2 linked regions of the Azospirillum brasilense genome follow. The protein of the gene in region 1 interacts with the protein of each later gene in a pairwise test. Links are inferred from orthologs where the notes say so. Each region holds a gene or a part of one and is shown on either strand. Other genes may lie near its edges. The genes, in order: tsaE and rlmB.

Evidence for each region.
Region 2: the proteins of tsaE (region 1) and rlmB interact in binary tests that used the Escherichia coli proteins (3 or more experiments, as listed by UniProt). The link is inferred for Azospirillum brasilense from one-to-one orthologs.

The regions. Positions count from the first base shown.
Region 1 is NZ_CP059449.1:1,211,035-1,217,111, forward strand. Bases 1,150-4,022 are described here. They hold tsaE (tRNA (adenosine(37)-N6)-threonylcarbamoyltransferase complex ATPase subunit type 1 TsaE), read right to left. Parts: upstream 2,906-4,022; coding sequence 2,393-2,905; downstream 1,150-2,392. Other genes in these bases: H1Q64_RS05785 (nucleotidyltransferase family protein), read right to left, coding at 1,150-1,380; H1Q64_RS05790 (aminoglycoside phosphotransferase family protein), read right to left, coding at 1,383-2,396; H1Q64_RS05800 (hypothetical protein), read right to left, coding at 2,938-3,369; H1Q64_RS05805 (NAD(P)/FAD-dependent oxidoreductase), read left to right, coding at 3,581-4,022. Also shown: double-strand break repair protein AddB, read right to left, coding at 1-486; more of H1Q64_RS05785, read right to left, coding at 601-1,149; more of H1Q64_RS05805, read left to right, coding at 4,023-4,603; H1Q64_RS05810 (Spy/CpxP family protein refolding chaperone), read right to left, coding at 4,670-5,248; H1Q64_RS05815 (response regulator), read left to right, coding at 5,435-6,077. UniProt on the Escherichia coli protein: Required for the formation of a threonylcarbamoyl group on adenosine at position 37 (t(6)A37) in tRNAs that read codons beginning with adenine.
Region 2 is NZ_CP059449.1:1,796,953-1,803,140, forward strand. What follows is about bases 1,717-4,700. They hold rlmB (23S rRNA (guanosine(2251)-2'-O)-methyltransferase RlmB), read right to left. Parts: upstream 3,644-4,700; coding sequence 2,789-3,643; downstream 1,717-2,788. Other genes in these bases: H1Q64_RS08455 (hypothetical protein), read right to left, coding at 1,761-2,033; H1Q64_RS08460 (hypothetical protein), read right to left, coding at 2,125-2,583; tuf (elongation factor Tu), read left to right, coding at 4,093-4,700. Outside these bases: H1Q64_RS08445 (outer membrane beta-barrel protein), read left to right, coding at 1-791; H1Q64_RS08450 (polysaccharide biosynthesis/export family protein), read left to right, coding at 1,024-1,596; more of tuf, read left to right, coding at 4,701-5,283; preprotein translocase subunit SecE, read left to right, coding at 5,583-5,780; transcription termination/antitermination protein NusG, read left to right, coding at 5,786-6,188. UniProt on the Escherichia coli protein: Specifically methylates the ribose of guanosine 2251 in 23S rRNA.

The sequences.
Region 1 (6,077 bases):
GTGCTGGGCGTAATCCTCCGGCACCAGCGAGGCCAGCCGGTCGAAGGCGACGTTCTCCGTCCACACCGCGTCGATCAGCCGCCCCAGGTCGGCGCCCAGCCGCACCGCCTGCGCGGTGGTGGCCGACACGCCGGTCGCCTGGAGGATCAGCCGGGCCAGCATCATCTGGCGCTTCAGCCCGCTGATCGGGTCGGGCAACTCCAGCGGCACGCCGGGCAGCTCCTCCGCCGAGGTCAGGCTGAGCGAGGCGGCGTCCAGTTCGCCCAGCGGGCTCATCCGCGGCAGCAGCATCGGCTGCCCGCCGGAGCGGCGCAGGAAGGCCTCGCGCAGCGAGCGGCAGGAGCGGCGCGTCGGCAGCAGGACGGTCACCCCGGCCAGCGCCAGCGGGTCGTTCCCCACGCGGTCCAGGATGCCCGCGGCGAGCTGGTCCACGAAGGACACGCCGGTGGGAATCGAATAGACCTTGGGCTCCGCCCTGCCGCTCATGCCTGCCCCGGAAGCTGTATCGTCAGACGCGCGAGGATACTAGATGTGGGGCAATGAGACCACAAAGCGTCAAGGAATACAAAAATTCTCACAAAGGGACGGTTGGGTGGCCTGTCAGGTGGTGACCACCGACACGTCGCTCATCGACAGCATCTCCTCCGTCTCGGCCAGCGCGTCGGGGGTGCCGATGTGGAACCACAACCCGTCATGGGCGAGGCCGAAAAGACGCCCGGCCTCCTGCGCGCGGTCCCAGACGCGGTTGGTCGAGAAGGCGCCGTCGGGGGTGTCCTGCGCGAACAGTTCCGGCTTCACGATCTGGACGCCGGCGTAGACGAAGGGGGCGATCTCCATCTCGCCGCGCCGGGTCAGCCGGCCCAGCGGGTCCATGTGGTAATCGCCGCGCCCCTCGTAGCCCACCGCCTTGGTGGTCGCCATCAGCAGGAGGAGCGCGTCCATCTCGTCCGGATTCCAGTGGCGGGCCAGCCGCGCCAGGGTGGGGGAGGGGCCGTCGAGCCACAGGATGTCGGCGTTGACCACATAGACCGGGTCGGCGCCGAGCAGCGGCAGGGCCTTCTTCACGCCGCCGCCGGTCTCCAGCAGCGTGTCCTCCGGCGACAGGGTGATGGCCGGGGTGGTCCGCCCCGCCAGATGGGCGGCGATCATCTCGCCCTTGTAATGGCTGTTGACCACCGCGGAGGCCACGCCGGCCTCTTCCAGCCGGTCGAGCGCGTGGTCGAGCATCGGCTTGCCCATCACCGGGATCAGGGGCTTCGGGCGCTCCAGGGTCAGCGGGCGCATCCGCAGGCCCAGCCCGGCGGCCATCACCATGGCCTTATGGGGGACGGTCGCCACAGGCGGCGTCTTGGTACGGGTCTTCTTCGAGACAGGCGACATAATCAATCCGGCTCCGGAACGACAAGCTCCGCGCGGGTACCCGGCGGCAGATGACGGGCAAACCAGTCGGCGACCGGGGCCAGTTCGGGCTTGGCAAGCTGGCCTTCCAGAAGCCGCCAGACGCGCGGCAGGTGAAGGAGATAGCCGCGTCGGCGCTGCAACGCCAGACGCACGAAGATGGCGACGATGCGGGTGTGCCGGATCGCGCCCAGAACCGCGTAGGAGCGGCGGAAGGCGCCCCAGTCCCGATCCGGGAAGGCCGTCCGGTAGCGGTCGAGCAGAACGCCCTCCAGCCCGGCGGGCAGGTCGCGGCGGGCGTCCTCCAGCAGCGACACCAGATCGTAGGCGACGGGGCCGAGCCCGGCGCTCTGGTAATCGATCAGCCCGGCCGCCCGCAGGCCGGGCCGGGGCAGCCGCATGACGTTGTCGACATGGTAATCGCGCAGCAGCAGCGACTGCGGCCCGGCGCAAGCCTCCGGGACGACGGCGGCCCAGGCCGCGTCGAAGTCGGACCGGGCCTCGTCCGACAGGGGTTTTCCCGTCGCCGCGGGCAGGTAGACGTCGGCGAACAGCGCCACCTGCTGCGTGAACAGGGCCGCGTCGTAGAGCGGCAGGTTCAGGCAGGCCGCCTCCTCCACGGGGAAGCGGCGGTGCAGCTCGATCAGAACGTCGGTCGCCAGTTCGTAGAGCGGGCGCGGCTCCTCCCCCGCGTTCAGCAGGCGGGTCAAGGTGCCATCGCCGAAATCCTCCTGAATGGCGAGCCCCGCCTCGACCTCCGCCGCCAGGATGGCGGGGACGGAGAAGCCCAGCCGGTCCAGCGTCGCGCCGATGGCGATGAAGGGCACCAGATCCTCGGCCGGGACGGGGGTGTCGACCAGGATCAGCGTGTCGCCGTCCAGCGTGGTCAGGCGCTCGTAGCGGCGTGCCGAGGCGTCGCCGGCCAGCGGCTCGCGTTTGGCCCCCTCCAGCCCGTGGCGGGCGAGGAAGGCGGCGATCTGCGACGCACGGTCGGTCACGGCCCCTCCAGTCCGGAAAGGCCCAGTCCGGTGAGGTCGAGGGCGTGCAAGCGCGCTTCCCAGACGCCATGGCCGGTCAGGGTGGCGCGGCGCTCGGTCGGCCCGGCGAAGCTCATCGCGACGTCGAGACGGTCGGCGGGCAGCAGCGGACCCAGCCGGTCCGGCCATTCCACCAGCAGGACGGCCTCGGCGCGGGCCTCGTCCCAGCCCAGCTCGGTCACCTCGTCGGGGCCGGACAGGCGGTAGAGATCGAAATGCCAGACCGGGCCGATGTCGGTGTCGTAGGTCTGCACCAGCGTGAAGGTCGGGGACGGCACCTCCGCGTCCTCCTCCGTCACGGCGCGGATCAGGGCGCGGCACAGGGCGGACTTGCCGGCGCCCAGGTCGCCGCGCAAGGCGACGAGGTCGCCGGGAGCCAGCGCCGCGGCCAAACGGCGGGCCAGCGCGGCGGTCGCCTCCTCGCTCGGCAGCGTGACGGCGCGCGTGTGGGGGGAATCGGTCTGGGTCATGTCACGGGATGCGGTCAAATCAACGGCGGCAATCAACGTCGCGAGGCGGCCTTGCGCGGCACCGGGCCGGGGGAGGGGGAGGGGGCGGGCTCCGCCCCTTCGATGCGGTCCTCCACCAAGCGCGGGGGCTTCTTGAAGTTCATGGTGATCATCAGCGTCAGGGCGCCGTTGATCAGGTGGATCATCTTGTCGGATTCGACGGGCAGGGGGATCTTGCGCCCCATGCAATAGGACACCAGCGCCGCCGCGACCTCGGACTCGTGCAGGGTCATGCTGCGGTCGTCACCTTCGTCCCCGGTGACCTGGATCAGCGTCTCCACCCCGCCGCCGCCGGGTTGGCCGGGACGGTAGGTGACCTTGCCGACCGTGCCGTTGGGTAGCGGCTCGCGCATCCGGCGGCGGCGGTCGAGCACGGCCTTCACGACCTCCTGGTCGGTGAACACGAGGCAGCGCAGCTCCTTCATCGCCAGTCCTTCATCGCGGGCGCTCCGGCACGGGGAAAACGCGCAAATCCTACCCCACCGCAACCGCACTCCCAGAAGGAAATCGGCGGAACCGCACCCATTTTGCGCGCGCCGTTCGCTTACCCCGTGCAGGGCGGGGTTGACCGGGGGCGCGAAACCGGACAATTGAAGGCGTCATCGTTCCCCCCGTTTGCACAAGGCAGCGCGTCCCATGTCGCACACCGTCCATCGCACCGACGTCGTCATCGTCGGCGCCGGCCCCGTCGGTCTCTTCGCCGTGTTCGAATGCGGCATGCTGAAGATGCGATGCCATGTGGTGGACGCGCTGGACATGGTGGGCGGGCAGTGCACTGCGCTGTACCCGGAAAAGCCGATCTACGACATTCCGGCCCACCCGGCCATCGAGGCCGCCGACCTGATCGACAAGCTGGCGGAGCAGGCCGCCCCCTTCAACCCGACCTATCATCTCGGCCAGCAGGTCGAGAAGCTGACCCGGACGGACGAAGGACGTTGGCTGGTGGAGACCAGCATCGGCACCCGGATCGACACCCAGGCGGTGATCATCGCCGCCGGCTGCGGCGCCTTCGGCCCCAACCGCCCGCCGCTGGACGGGCTGGAGCAGTATGAGGGCACGTCGGTCTTCTACATGGTCCGCCGCAAGCAGGACTTCGCCGGCAAGCGCGTGGTGATCGCCGGCGGCGGCGACTCCGCCGTGGACTGGACGCTGTCGCTCGCCGACGTGGCGGAGAAGGTCTATGTCGTCCACCGCCGGCCCAAGTTCCGCGCCGCCCCGGAAAGCGTCGCCCGCATGGACGTCCTGGTCCGCGAGGGCAAGGTGGAGATGGTGGTGCCCTATCAGCTCTCCGGTCTGGTCGGCGGGAACGGCCAGCTCTCCGCCGTGCGCGTCGCCACGCTGGACGGCGAGGAGAAGGACCTGCCGGCCGACGCGCTGCTCGCCTTCTTCGGCCTGTCGATGAATCTGGGGCCGATCGCCGAGTGGGGCCTGAACCTGGAGCGCAGCCACATCGGCGTCAGCCTGCCCGGCTGCGCCACCAGCGCCCCCGGCGTCTACGCCATCGGCGACATCGCCACCTACCCCGGCAAGCTGAAGCTGATCCTCTGCGGCTTCTCCGAGGCCGCGCAGGCGGCCCACGCCATCCACCCGCTGGTCCATCCGGGCGAGGCGCTGCACTTCGAATACTCGACCTCCAAGGGCGTTCCCGGCGCTGAGTAAGAACGGAAACGGGCCGCCGGGGGTACCGGCGGCCCGCTCCGTCAGCGGCTGACGGGAGGCATGAGATCAGCCGCCGCGGGGGCCATTACCCGGACCCGGACCGCGGCCGGGGCCTTCGCCGTGCATCGGGCCGTGACCGTGGTGGCGCATGCCCGGACCACCCATGCCACCGCCCATCATGCCGTGCCCGGCGCGGTCGAGGAAGCGGTCGGCCTGCTTCTGCTGGTCCGGGGTAAGCTGGGCGTAGAGGTCGGTCAGCGCCGGGCGCACCTGCTGAAGCTGGGCGAGGCGGGCCGACATCATGGCCTCCATGCGCTCCAACCGGGCCGGGGCGGCGGCGGGCATCGGCTGGTCCTTGTACTTGGCGCAGAGGTCCTGGGTGGGCTTCTGGCTCGCGTTCGCGGCGTCGACGAACTTGGTCCAGGCGGCGCGCTGCTGGTCGGTGATGTTCAGCTTCTTCTCGGCGTAGGCCAGCATGCCGGCCAGCCGGGCGTCCTGATCCTCGCACATCCGGGAGAAATGCCGGCCGCCGTCCGGACCGGGGCCAGGGCCGGCGCCGGGACCCGGCTGCTGCTGGGCGAAGACCGGCACGGCGAGGCCGAGGCCGAGAACCAGCGCGGCGGTGGTCATCATAGCGCGTTTCATGGGGATGCTCCTTGTTATCGACGGGGTCTTGCGTTCCCGATGACCCCGATGATGGGCCGGCAACGTATCCGGTTGATGTCCGGCCTTCCGTGAATTGGTAACGCTGTGTAACAGCCAGCCTCCCCGTAACGTGGCGTTACACATTTCTTCTTCACCCCGGCGCCCGCGCGTCGGATCATGCGTTCCATGGACCGCACCCCTCACCTGCTGGTGGTCGACGACGACCGCGAAATCCGCACCCTCCTGTCGCAGTTCCTGACGCGGCACGGCTTCCGCGTCACCGGGGCCAAGGACGGGGTGGAGATGATGCGCACGCTGGACAGCGCGCGCGTGGACCTGATCGTGCTCGACCTGATGATGCCGGGGGAGGACGGGCTGAGCCTGTGCCGCCGCCTGCGCGCAGCCCCCGACACGGTGCAGACGCCGGTCATCATGCTGACCGCGATGGGCGAGGAGACGGACCGCATCGTCGGGCTGGAGATGGGCGCCGACGACTATTTGGCGAAACCCTTCAGCCCGCGCGAGCTTCTGGCCCGCGTCAAGGCCGTGCTGCGCCGCGCCTCCGGCCCGCCGGTGGCCGGCGGTGCGGCGGGCAAGACGCTGGGCTTCGAGGGCTGGACGCTCGACCTCGCCAAGCGGGAGCTGCGCTCGCCCGACGGGGTGCTGGTGCAGCTTTCCGCCGGGGAGTACGACCTGCTGGTCGCCTTCGTGGAGCATCCGCAGCGGGTGCTGACCCGCGACCAGCTGCTCGATCTGGCGCGCGGCCGCTCGGCGGTGCCCTTCGACCGCTCCATCGACGTGCAGGTCAGCCGCCTGCGCCGCAAGATCG
Region 2 (6,188 bases), 590 kb from region 1 along the record:
CGGAGCCGGTGAACTACTTCACCCACGGCGGCGAGGCGTCGTTCAACCAGCGCTTCAACCGCGTCCGCGTCCGCCTGACCGGCGGCGCCCAGTACACCTCCTACCAGGACGCCGAGCTGAGCAACGGGCAGACGGAGTCGCAGGAGGACCGCGACCGCTGGAGCTACACCGGCACCGCCCGCGTCGGCTACGAGTTCATCCAGGGCTACGAGGCCTTCGTCCAGGGCTCCTACAACTGGACCAATTACCGGCTGAGCCAGGACTTCGGCGGCGTCAACCGCGACTCGGAGGGCTACGAGGTTGTCGGCGGCCTGTCCACCGACCTGACCGGCCTGATCAACGGCGAGATCTATGCCGGCTATCTGAGCCGGACCTACGACGATCCGACGCTGAAGGATTTCGGTGGTCTGGCCGTGGGCGGCCGCCTGAACTGGTCGGTGACCCAGCTCACCTCGGTCACCGGTTCGCTCAGCCGTCAGGTCCGCGAATCGACCTACGCCCGCGGCAGCCAGATCGCGTCGAGCTACAACCGCACCGTCGCCGCTGTCGGCGTGGATCACGAGCTTCTGCGCACCCTGCTGCTGAACGCCCGCGTCCAGTGGCGCCAGGACGACTTCAACGGCGTGGACCGCACCGACGACGTCTACACGCTGGGGGCCGGCGCCAGCTATCAGCTCAGCCGCTATATCTTCGTGAATGGTGGTTATACTTACGAAAAGCGTAACTCGAACCTCAGTGGCTTCGATTACTCCGACAATCTGGTCTATCTGCGCGTCGGCGCTCAGATGTAATCAGATTGTATCGAGGGATACGGAAGGGGCGTCCATCTGCCGATGGGCGCCCCTTTTGCATTTCCGCCTATACGGTGACGCGAATCCTTTTCCTCCGTTGGCGTTACTTCCTCTCCACTTTTTCCCAAGCGCGTGCGAGTTGCTAGTCTCCCTCCGTGACCGCTCAGGGTTCGGCCGCTCCGACCGCGGATGGCTGGGCCCGATGTCCTCACGAGCCATGGAAGGGTATGGGATGAATCGACGTAACGTGTTCCGCGCGCTCGGAATGACCGTGGTCGCCGCCGCGATGGTCGGCTGCGCCGGTGGCCAGGACGCCCCTCTCGAACCGCCGGGCGTCGCCCAGATGACGGATTACCGCCTGGGGGCCGGCGACGCGCTTCGCGTCATCGTCTTTGGCGAGGAGCAGCTGTCCGGCGAGTTCCGCGTCGACGGTTCGGGCAAGGTCGCCATGCCGCTGATCGGCGAGGTGACAGCCCGCGGCCACACCCCGCGCGAGCTGGAGTCGGACATTTCCAAGCGCCTGTCGCAGGGCTACGTCCGCGACGCCAAGGTCAGCGTCGAGGTGCTGAACCACCGGCCCTTCTTCATTCTGGGCGAGGTTCGCAACCCCGGTCAGTACCAGTATGTCAACGGCATGACCGCCCTGTCCGCGGTGGCGATGGCCGGCGGCTACACCTACCGCGCCAAGGAGGACTATGTCCTGATCACCCGCGGGGCCGATCCCAAGAAGGAGCTGCGCCGGGCTCCGATCACCACGCCGGTGATGCCCGACGACGTGCTGCGCGTGCCGGAGCGCTACTTCTGATCGGCGACCGGTTCCGAAAACCCGCCAGACGGTCCATCAGACGGCCCATTTGTTTCGGAAAACTGGGGTATGCGCCCCGTCACCATTCGACGCCATGACGATGTCCCTCTTCCCGCCGGGAAGAGGGACATTTTTTGCGCGGCAGTCTTTTCTTACCGGGGCCGTCACCCGTCGTCGCGGGTGCCTTTAGCGAAGGGGAGATCGCCCTTGCGGAAGGCGTCGGCGCCCTTGGAGTGGCCTGAGGGCGCGCGGGCCTCGGGAGCGGCGGGATCGTGATCGCTGGCGGCGGGAGGCGGACGGGTGCCCGCGGCCTCGTCGTCGGTGCCCAGCGGGGCCGCTGCGGGGTCAGCGGCGGGGATCTTGTCGCCGGTCAAGCCCTTGTCGATGGCATCGCGCAGGCGCTGCGCCCCGGCGTTGGGGGTGTCGGATTTTTCCATGAAGGAACCTGGGTCGGTTGCGGGAAGGGATCGTCCCTCCTCCAACCGGAGCCCGGAGACGCGGTTCCCCCGCAGGGGCGGCAGGGCCGTCTCAGGAGCGCAGGGCGTCCCGGTCGGCCTCGTCCAGACCGTCGAGCCAGTCGTCCATGGAGATCATCGGCGGCTCGTCGCCGGCCCGCCGGGCGGCCTCCACCAACTCCGTGTCGGCGGTGTTGGAATGGACGATGAACCACAGCATCAGCCGATTCGCATCGTCGACGGTCACCGGATCGCCACGCCCCGCGGTGTCCAGCAGAGCGTCGATGCCGGCGAGGTAGCTGCGGTGGGCATGCTCGTGCCGCTCCCGCCGGTCCGCGGTCAGGACGGCCATCTCCGCCGTTTCGGTGGCGAAATGTTCGGCCACCTCGTGCCGGAGCGCGGTCAACTCCGCCAGCCCGACCGGACCGCCCGCGGTCATCACCGACAAGAGGTCGAGAATGGCGCCGTGCTCCGCGTCGATGACGCCGGAACCGGTCGGGATCAGGGAGCGGCCATCGGGGGCGGGCGTCATGGGGCGGAGCCGGGCGTCGGTCTGGCGAGAGGAAAAGGTGGTGCCGGTTGCAGGGCTCGAACCCGCGACCTTCGGTTTACAAAACCGCTGCTCTACCAACTGAGCTAAACCGGCGTGCCGCCCGGCCAGACCGCGGCGGGCGCTTACACTAGCGTCCTCCGCGGTCCGCAGCAAGCCTCACCTGTGCGGCGCGTTCGGCGGCGCGTCAGCGCAGCCGGGCGACCTCGTAGAGGGCGACGGCGGCGGCGTTGGAGACGTTCAGGCTGCCCACGGGGCCCTGGGTCGGCAGGCGGGCGACGATGTCGCAGCGCTCCATGGTCAGGCGGCGCAGTCCGGCGCCCTCTGCCCCCAGCACCAGCGCGGTGCGGCCCGTCAGATTGCACTGGGCGAGCGTGCTCTTCCCCGACTCGGCAAGGCCGACGGTCCAGAAGCCGGCCTGCTGGAGATCGGCGAGCGCGCGGGCGAGGTTGGTCACGCGCACCAGCGGCACCGACTCCAGCGCTCCCGAGGCGCTCTTGGCGAGCACGCCGGTGGTCTCCGGCGCGTTGCGCTCCGTCACCACCACCGCTTTGGCCCCAAAGGCCGAGGCGGAGCGCAGGATCGCGCCGACATTGTGCGGGTCGGTCACTTGGTCGAGGACGACGACAAGCGCCGACGGGTCCGAATCGGCCTCCGCGCAGAGGTCCTCGATTCCGATCTCGTCCAGGGGGGCGACGTCCACCGCCACGCCCTGGTGCACGGCGCCCGGCGGCAGCATGCGGTCCAGGTCGTTGCGGTCGGCCGGCATCAGGCTGGGGCGCTGGAGCCCGCGGGCCTTGGCCTGGGCCAGCACAGGCTCCAGCGCGGCGCGGCCCGCCTCCGTCGCGATCAGGCGGTGGATGCGCCGCTCCGGGTTCAGCCACGCCGCCGACACCGGATGCAGACCGTAGAGCAGGACGCCCTGCGCGCCGCGCCCGGGAGAGGGGCGGTCGCCGCGCGACTCGCGGTGGGATGGGGAGTGGTTCTTGGCCGGGGCAGGGGGCTGGCCGTGGGGAGCGGATGGCTTCTTCGAACGGGTCATGGTGTCCGGCTGGAGGGGGCAGGGCTAAGCCCGCCGCGGTTATTCACAGTTTTCTGGTTTGGACTGCTTCAGACGTGTTGACAAGGCCTGAAAAATTCTCATAGTGCCGAACTCCGCGGCGGGCATGTCCCGCAGCGGGCCTGAGGAAGGGTGGCCGAGTGGTTAAAGGCAGCAGACTGTAAATCTGCCCGCGTACGCGTACGCTGGTTCGAATCCAGCCCCTTCCACCACTACATTCCACGGCTTGTCCGTGATCGCAGTTCCCGGTCGATAGCGCCGGGCGGGGCGTGGCAGGCGGGTGTAGCTCAATGGTAGAGCAGAAGCCTTCCAAGCTTACGACGGGGGTTCGATTCCCCTCACCCGCTCCAATCCCCCCGCGCTAAGGGAAATGTCGGTCTCGGCCGGGCCATTGTGTGCGTCCGGAACGTCGGGAACGAAAGACCAAAGCGATGGCGAAGGCAAAGTTTGAGCGGAACAAGCCGCACTGCAACATTGGCACGATCGGCCACGTCGACCACGGCAAGACGTCGCTGACGGCGGCGATCACGAAGGTGCTGGCCGAGAGCGGCGGCGCGACCTTCACCGCCTACGACCAGATCGACAAGGCGCCGGAAGAGAAGGCCCGTGGCATCACGATCTCGACCGCCCACGTCGAGTACGAGACGACCAACCGCCACTACGCCCACGTCGATTGCCCGGGCCACGCCGACTACGTGAAGAACATGATCACGGGCGCCGCGCAGATGGACGGCGCGATCCTGGTCGTGTCGGCCGCCGACGGCCCGATGCCGCAGACCCGCGAGCACATCCTGCTGGCGCGCCAGGTCGGCGTGCCGGCGCTGGTGGTGTTCATGAACAAGGTCGACATGGTCGACGATCCGGAGCTGCTCGAGCTGGTCGAGATGGAGGTGCGCGAGCTGCTGTCCTCCTACCAGTTCCCGGGCGACGACATTCCGATCGTCAAGGGCTCGGCGCTGTGCGCGCTGGAGGACCGTTCGCCGGAGATCGGCCGTGACGCGATCCTCAAGCTGATGGCCGAGGTCGACCAGTACATCCCGCAGCCGGAGCGTCCGAAGGACCGTCCGTTCCTGATGCCGATCGAGGACGTGTTCTCGATCTCGGGCCGCGGCACGGTGGTGACCGGCCGCGTCGAGCGCGGCATCGTCAAGGTCGGCGAGGAAGTCGAGATCGTCGGTCTGAAGACCACGGTCAAGACGACGGTGACCGGCGTGGAGATGTTCCGCAAGCTGCTCGACTCGGGTGAGGCTGGCGACAACATCGGCGCGCTGCTGCGCGGCACGAAGCGTGAGGACGTCGAGCGCGGCCAGGTTCTGGCCAAGCCGGGCAGCATCACGCCGCACACCACCTTCAAGGCTGAGGCCTACATCCTGACGAAGGAAGAGGGTGGCCGTCACACGCCGTTCTTCACCAACTACCGTCCGCAGTTCTACTTCCGCACGACCGACGTGACGGGCATGGTGAAGCTGCCGGAAGGCACCGAGATGGTGATGCCGGGCGACAACATCTCCATGGAAGTCGAGCTGATCGCTCCGATCGCCATGGACGAGGGCCTGCGCTTCGCCATCCGCGAGGGTGGTCGTACGGTCGGCGCCGGCGTCGTCGCCTCGATCATCAAGTAAGGTGAAGGAGTCGATCCCGCCGCCGTTCCTCCTTGGCTCGGCGGCGGGATTGATCCCTGTCGATTTCGGCGTGCCAGCCGATAAAAAGGCTAGCAAGCCACGCGGCTATGCGCTATAAGCTCCGCTCCCCGCCGGGGGTAGAGCCTGCGGCGATAGGAGTGTAGCTCAATTGGTAGAGCACCGGTCTCCAAAACCGGGGGCTGGGGGTTCGAGCCCCTCCACTCCTGCCACGCCGTACCGAACAAGAACGGGTCGCTGACCGCGCCCTACACGTCGCACCGGAGCCCGCACGGTCTACGATGGCTAAAGTGAACCCCGCAGAATTCGCGCGCGACGTCCGCCGCGAGGTGGCCAAGGTCACCTGGCCGACCCGCAAGGAAACCGGCGTGACGACCGCCATGGTGTTCGTCATGGTGGTGCTGGCTTCGCTGTTCTTCCTCGTCGTGGATCAGGTGCTGGCCTTCGCCGTCCGTATGATCCTTGGGCTGGGAGCCTGATCGCCATGGCCGCGCGCTGGTACGTCGTTCACGTCTATTCGGGCTTCGAGAAGAAGGTTTCCCAGGCCATCCGCGAGAAGGCGGCTCAGAAGGGCCTGGAAGACAAGTTCGAAGAAATCCTGGTGCCGACCGAGGAAGTGGTCGAGGTGCGCCGGGGTTCCAAAATCAACACCGAGCGGAAGTTCTTCCCTGGCTACGTCCTCATCAAGATGGATTTGACGGACGAGTCCTGGCATCTCGTGAAGAACACGCCGAAGGTCACCGGCTTTTTGGGCGGCGGCGGCAAGCCGCAGCCGATCAGCCAGCGTGAAGCCGAGCGGATCATCCATCAGGTGCAGGAAGGCTTTGAGCGCCCCAAGCCCTCGATCACCTTCGAGGTGGGCGAGCAGGTTCGCGTGAGCGACGGCC